Linked DNA regions of Blastopirellula marina. Each later gene encodes a partner of the first gene's protein in a complex. Links are inferred from orthologs where the notes say so. Each region holds a gene or a part of one and is shown on either strand. Other genes may lie near its edges. The genes, in order: C5Y96_RS22410 and C5Y96_RS17650.

Evidence for each region.
Region 2: the proteins of C5Y96_RS22410 (region 1) and C5Y96_RS17650 are in contact, whole or in part, in a crystal structure (PDB 5UE9), measured with the Lactococcus lactis proteins. The link is inferred for Blastopirellula marina from one-to-one orthologs. Residues at the interface, in WP_023189152.1 of Lactococcus lactis: Leu4, Gln5, Ala47, Ser48, Met49, Leu50, Leu51, Arg52, Arg53, Met95, Leu98, Arg223, Met224, Ala225, Cys226, Ile228, Gly229, Ala230, Cys231, Tyr232, Ala233, Val235, Glu236, His237, Asn243, His244, Ala245, Lys247, Glu250; in WP_025017116.1 of Lactococcus lactis: Gly25, Phe27, Phe29, Glu32, Tyr33, Lys35, Tyr36, Lys48, Phe56, Thr60, Pro61, Arg62, Val63, Ala64, Glu65, Thr66, Ala67, Ser68, Gly69, Met70, Ile74, Gln77, Pro223, Glu251, Phe274, Ala275, Pro277, Phe278.

The regions. Positions count from the first base shown.
Region 1 is NZ_PUIA01000069.1:469,257-472,505, forward strand. The notes cover bases 1-2,931. They hold C5Y96_RS22410 (dihydroorotate dehydrogenase electron transfer subunit), read left to right. Parts: upstream 1-1,005; coding sequence 1,006-1,857; downstream 1,858-2,931. Other genes in these bases: C5Y96_RS22405 (pseudouridine synthase), read left to right, coding at 12-980; rpsT (30S ribosomal protein S20), read right to left, coding at 2,058-2,336; C5Y96_RS22420 (tetratricopeptide repeat protein), read right to left, coding at 2,409-2,931. Also shown: more of C5Y96_RS22420, read right to left, coding at 2,932-3,249.
Region 2 is NZ_PUIA01000057.1:136,701-140,000, forward strand. The notes cover bases 319-3,300. They hold C5Y96_RS17650 (dihydroorotate dehydrogenase), read left to right. Parts: upstream 319-1,341; coding sequence 1,342-2,259; downstream 2,260-3,300. Other genes in these bases: C5Y96_RS17640 (HU family DNA-binding protein), read left to right, coding at 353-784; C5Y96_RS17645 (hypothetical protein), read left to right, coding at 928-1,146; trpS (tryptophan--tRNA ligase), read left to right, coding at 2,393-3,300. In the rest of the region: C5Y96_RS17635 (YkgJ family cysteine cluster protein), read left to right, coding at 1-15.

The DNA.
Region 1 (3,249 bases):
CTGCTGGCCCCATGCCTGGTTCATCGTCATCGCTGATTCGTCTCCATAAACTCCTCGCTGAAGCCGGGATCGGTTCGCGCCGCAAGTGCGAAGAAATCATCCAGGAAGGACGCGTCGAAGTCGACGGAGAATTCGTCACCGAACTGGGCACCTCGGTCGATCCTGCCAAGCAGGAAATCATGGTCGACGGCCAGCGAATTCGTGCTCGCCGCAAGCAATATTTCATCCTGAACAAACCGGTCGGCGTGGTCAGCACCAACTTCGACCAGGCAGGGCGTACCCGTGTGATCGACCTCGTCCCGCAGGACGAGCGGCTGTTCACCATCGGACGTCTCGACCGCCAGAGCGAAGGGCTGATCATCATCACCAACGATGGTGAACTGGCCAATCAGCTGGCTCACCCACGCTATGGCGTTCCCAAGACCTACCACGTGGAAGTCGCCGGCTCGGTCTCGGTCGAAGAGATCAAGATGATCCAAAGCGGCGTCTACATCGCCGAGGGCTTCGTCAAAGCGGAAAGCTGCCGCCTGAAACAAAAACGGGGCAAAAGCTCGATCCTCGAGATCGTCCTCCGCGAGGGAAAAAACCGCGAAATTCGCCGTCTGCTCGCGAAAGTAGGGCACAAGGTGCTGCGTCTGAAGCGAATCTCGATCGGCCCTCTCAAGCTGGGGGAAGTCCCCGCCGGCTCGTTCCGCGAACTGAAGCCCTCGGAAGTCAAAGCCTTGCGAGACGCTTCCGCCGCAGGTGCCGCCAAGGGGACTCCTAAGCGCAAGCCTGCCGGCCGACGTACCACCGGTACCAGCCCCGCCAGCCGTCCCGGCAAGACCGCCGTCAAAAAGGGAACGACGTTTCGCGGCGGCAAGAAGAAGACCAAAAAGAACTCCAAGCAGTCGCCTGCTGCCAGCGAATCGCGTCGTGGCCAAGGGCGAGCCGTGAAGCAGAAGCAGGCTTCCAAGAAGAAGCAGATGCGCCGCAAATAGAGCCCGATCAAGGATTGCCAGGCCCATGTCCCAGTTTCAATTTCAGGCGACTTCGATCGTCGAAAACGTCCCCCTCTCGGCCCGCATCTATCGCGTTCGCTTCGAGGCCCCCGAGATCGCCGCCAAGATTCGGCCAGGGCAGTTCGTCATGGTCCGCATTGCCAACTGCTTCGATCCACTGCTGGGACGTGCCTTCGCCCTGTACGACGTCATCGCCGGTGAAGATGGCCAGCCCAAGTACGTCGACGTCGTTTACCAGGTCCACGGCAAGCTCACCACGCGGCTCAAACAGCTCGAACAGGGGCAGAAGCTGGAAGTCTGGGGCCCGCTGGGCAACGGCTTCACAATCCCCGAGACCGACCACCTGATTCTAGTGGCCGGCGGCATCGGCCAGACACCGTTCCTGGCAGTCGCCAAGCAGGTTCTCGGCCAGCAGTCTTACGGTACCGAGCAATTCACCACCAGCAAACCTAAAAAGGTCACGCTGTGCTACGGGGCCCGCTCGTTCGCGGATTTCGCCGGGCTTGATGATTTCAAGGCGACCGGCATGGATGTGAAGATCTGCACCGACGACGGCAGTGCAGGGCACCACGGCCTGGTGACCGACCTACTGCAGCAAGCCATCGCCGAAGACCTTGGCCTCGCCCAGGTGCTGTGCTGTGGCCCTGAGAAGATGATGGAAGCGGTCAGCGAGCTTACCACCGAGCAAAAGGTACCGTGCCAGGTTTCGTTGGAAACACCAATGGCATGCGGTATCGGCATCTGCTTCACCTGCGTGGCCCCAGTTCGCCAGGAAGACGGCAGCTGGGACTACAAACGAACGTGCGTCGAAGGACCAATCTTCAACGCATGCGAAATCGCCTGGGAGCATGCCTGACGCTTCAGGCGGCCGCAAAAAAATAAGAGCGTTCCTCCTTAGCTTGTGCCGCAGGCACGCGCGACCCATGTTCCCGGCTCGAACAAAGATGGGTGCGAAATAGCTAGAGAACGCTCTGGCAGTATCTGCATATTGGTTTCGCCGACCCAGAGTCGATTCCCTGGGTCAGCCGAAACTCAGATATCAGCACCAACAGGCTACTAGGCAGCAGCCTTGTCCTTGGCGGACTTGATGTGATGATTCAGGCGCGACTTCAGACGCGAGGTGGTCTTTTGGTGCAGAACATTCTTGGCACCAGCCTTGTCCAGCTTCTTGACCGTTACGCGGAACAGTTCGTCTGCCTTTTCGAATTCCTTGGCCGCAACAGCTTCCCGAACCTTACGGATCGAGGAACGAATCGCGGACTTAATCGCGCGATTGTGGTTACGGCGGATAACATTCTGGCGAAGACGTTTTTTGGCGCTCTTGGTATTAGGCATGATTGAACCGGGTAATCGGAAACGAACAGTCCTTTGTCAGACTCTTAATAGAAGCTAATCATCATGCCGGATTTACTTGAGTTTGTCTAGCCGTCGCTTCACATCTTTGTAGGCTGGATCCAATTTCTCGAGCCTTTTCAGATACGTGGTGGCCGAAGTCCACTCTTTAAGCCCCTGGGCGAGCACGCCGGCTCGGTACAAAAGGAGCTTCAATCGCTCGGAACTTAAGCTGTCAGAATAGTTTAGGGCTTCTTCGTAGGTCTCCATGGCCGTCACAAACTTCTTCCGGGCCTGCAGACACTCTCCCTTGCCCAGGTAGCAAATTGCTAAAAGTTTTTCATCCGCCAGCGAGATTTCGTCGAACAGCTGCTCGGCCTGTTCGTAATTTCCCATTCGTTTGAGCCGCAAGCCGAGCTCGTATTTGATCATTAAATCGTCCGGATGACGCTCGTTTCGCTTGGCATAGATCTCCAGTTCCAGGCGGTGGAGGTCGTTTTTGGCCGTTTCAACCAGTTCCAGAAGTTGGGGACTCGACTGGGCCGAGGCCTGGTTTTCGGCCATCTTGTACCGATGCCGAGCCTTGTTGATCAGCAGGTCTTCCCGCTTTTCGGTTAGCTCGAGCGAATCGCCAAAATGAGCCTGGGCCTCTTTCCAAACCGCCTCGGCCTCGAAGTACTTTTCTTCGGTGACCCACAAATCGATCAACTTCAGATAGTTTTCCAGTTGATCGGGGTCGGCTTCGATCTTGGCTTTCAGCTTCTGCTTCTCATTCAGTTCGATCTTCGTGGCCGGTCGTTCCTGCACTTCCGACTTACGGTCCCCTTCTTCGTGGGCGGCTTGTCGGCGGCGAACTTTGGCGGCATCGGCCGGATCAATTCGGTTGGTAACCGTCGCCAGACCTTTGGCTCGACGT
Region 2 (3,300 bases), on another replicon or contig:
GAGATCCGAATTTGAGGAATTTTCGGGTCCAACTGACCGGTTTCGATTGAAGATTTACCGATTATTCCGTCGATAACGATTGCACGGAGACCGGTACGTTCGAACGGCGAGACTGAAAAGTCTTGATATTCGCTTGAAATTACGGCCTCTGGTACCTTGGATCTTTGAAAATTGGATAGTTCGGAGAAGCCTGAAAAAGGGTAAAAGTCAAGTTGCCTGCATCGCGTTAAATATGCGCAAGCTGAGAATGAGCTTGACTCTAGTGCTTGTGGCACTTACACTTGGAGCAATTGCTGACGGAAGTCTGGAAAACTTACGACAACTCTATTCATCCTCGTGTGGGAGTCGCCTCGTGACCAAAAAAGAGATTGTGAAGACGATTTCTGAAGAGATCGGGCTCACACAACTCAAGACAAAAGAGATCGTCCAGAAGACGTTCGACGCCATTGTGACTACCCTCGTTGAGGATGGCCGCATTGAGCTGAGGAACTTCGGGGTTTTCGAGGTCAAGAAGCGTGCTGCTCGCAAAGCCCGCAATCCGCGAACAGGTGCAAAGGTTGATGTCGACGAAAAGTACGTCGTCACCTTCAAGCCTGGCAAGGAGATGGAAGAAAGGGTTCGACAGCTGGAAGAGAAGGACCGACAGGGCCGACTCGAAGCCGAGCAACAATCGGCACCACCCCAGCAGCAGCCTTATTCCCCTCCCCAGTCGAATGACTCGCCTGGTTACCCATCGGCTTACCCTAATCCACCGAGCTCTGGGCCCGGTGACTACGGTAGCTAGGCTCAGTGGCAGTTAAGCTGCCGCAGCCATTCAGGCAAAGTCAGGTCTCTCCGAACTCTCCAAGATTCAATACCCTTGGACGATCGATAAATGAACGCAAACGGTCAGGACGACCGCTTCATAAGTTTCACGGAGGAAATGAGATGCGTAACTTCATCATCGCTTTGCTGCTTGGATTCGCCCTGATGAGCAACACCGGTTGCTTCTTACCCATTTACTCGGCTGACCCAAGTGTTCGTACGACCGAATTGATCTACACCTCGGAAAACTTGCGACACGTTTTGGAAGAATGGCAACGCATCTGGTTCCTCGACCAGCCTAGCCACTTGGCTCCATATCGTACCCACGGCGGCATTATCTAACGCCGTACCGCACGAAAATCTCCGAAACCGTGAAACGAGACACCACCGGTCTGCCTTTGCGCAGACGGGTGGTGTCTTTTCGTTTACGTTCTGTTACTCGGCCCTCGTTGCGAGATTTACCCTGCCCCGATACGATTGGCTTAGCTTTCTGCGGTAAAAACCGCTTTCAATCGATTCTTTCGCCAACGTAATCGCATGTCTGTTGATCTTGCCGTTCAGTTGGGGCGTCTCACGCTCCCCAATCCCGTTTTGGTCGCCTCCGGTACGTTCGGATACGCGAAGGAAATGGCCGGCATTGTCGACCTGGCCAAGCTGGGCGGTATTTTGCCGAAGACAATCACCAGCAGCCCGCGTCCTGGCAACAAGCCCTGGCGGACGGTCGAAACCACCGGTGGGATGCTCAACAGCATCGGTCTCGACAATGACGGCATCGACTACTTCATTGCCAATCACCTGCCTTATTTAGGGTCGCTTGGCTCGCCGCTAGTCGTCAGTATCGCCGGTAAAACGAAAGAAGACTTCGTCAGCATGGCAGCCCAGCTAGGTGAGCACGCCCAGGTTGCGGCCATTGAATTAAACATTTCGTGCCCCAATGTCAGCGGTGGCATCGACTTCGGGACCGATCCAGCAACTTGCGAAAAGCTGGTAGCTGAGGTTCGAGCGGCATGCCCTCATCCGATCATTGCCAAACTAACCCCCAACGTCACCAGTATCGCAGCGATCGCCAAAGCAGCCGAAGCTGGCGGAGCAGACGCGGTTTCGGCTATCAACACCGTCCAAGGGATGGCAATCGACTGGAAACGAAAGAAGCCCATGCTCGGCAACGTGATCGGTGGCCTATCGGGGCCGGCAATCAAGCCGGTCGCCCTGCGGTGTGTCTTTCAAATTGCCAAGGCAACGAACGTCCCGATCATTGGCATCGGCGGGATCAGCACTTTAGACGATGTCATGGAATTCCTGGTTGCAGGGGCGACGGCTGTGCAGATTGGTACAGCAAACTATTTCGATCCCACGCTCTGCAATCGCGTGATCGATGAGTTGCCTGGCGCACTCAGCACGCTTGGGGCATCTAGCGTCAAGGAAATCGTCGGAACGCTACAACTCCCCTCGTAGCCCTCGGGCATTTCTTCACCACCGTGATAACCGCGGCCCCGTTCGCTTCCCCAGGGGTGACACTTTCCCCCTTTGTCCGTCATAATATCACGCTGCTTTTGACTTTGTTCCTCCCAGTAATCTGACAATATCCATGCGTGTTCTTTCCGGTATTCAGCCGACAGGACGTCCCCACTGGGGCAATTACTTTGGTGCGATTCGGCAATATATCGACCTGCAAGGCAACGAGCAGTCGTTCTACTTCATCGCCAATCTGCATGCCCTGACCACGGTTCGTGACCGCGACAAGCTCGAGCAGGCCACCATCGACATGGCCCTCGATATCTTGGCCCTCGGCCTGGACCCCGATCAGGCAACGCTGTTTGTACAGTCGGATGTCCCTGAGATCAGTGAACTGTGCTGGATCCTAATGACAGGAACTGGCATGGGCCTCTTGGAACGCTGCGTCAGTTACAAAGACAAGAAGGACAAGGGACTGAAAGCAGACGCAGGTCTGTTTACCTATCCTGTGCTGCAAGCCGCCGACATCCTGGGGTACGACTCTGACGTCGTCCCCGTCGGGCAAGACCAGGTTCAGCACATCGAAGTCACGCGCGACATTGCCCAAAGCTTTAATCATCAGTTCGGTGAAGTCTTTGTGCTACCCAAGCCGAAAGTGCTGGACGCTTCGGCCAAGGTCCCTGGCACCGACGGCGAGAAGATGTCCAAGAGTTACGGCAACATCATCGAATTGTTCGAGCCACCGAAGCAGGCACGCAAGAAGATTATGCGGATCGTGACCGACTCGCGACCGATGGAAGACCCCAAAGATCCGGAAACGGACCACCTGTATCAGCTATACTCGCTGTTTGCCGAGCCGGAACCGCTGCAGGAAATGGCCGATCTTTATCGCAAAGGAGGCTTCGGCTATGGCCACGTAAAAAAGGCCTTGGCCGATGCATCCGAAGCCTATTTCGCCGAGGCTCACCAGCGCCGTGCTGAACTGGTTGCCAATCCGGCTCGCTTGAAAGAGATTCTCGGAGATGGTGCCCAGGTCGCGCG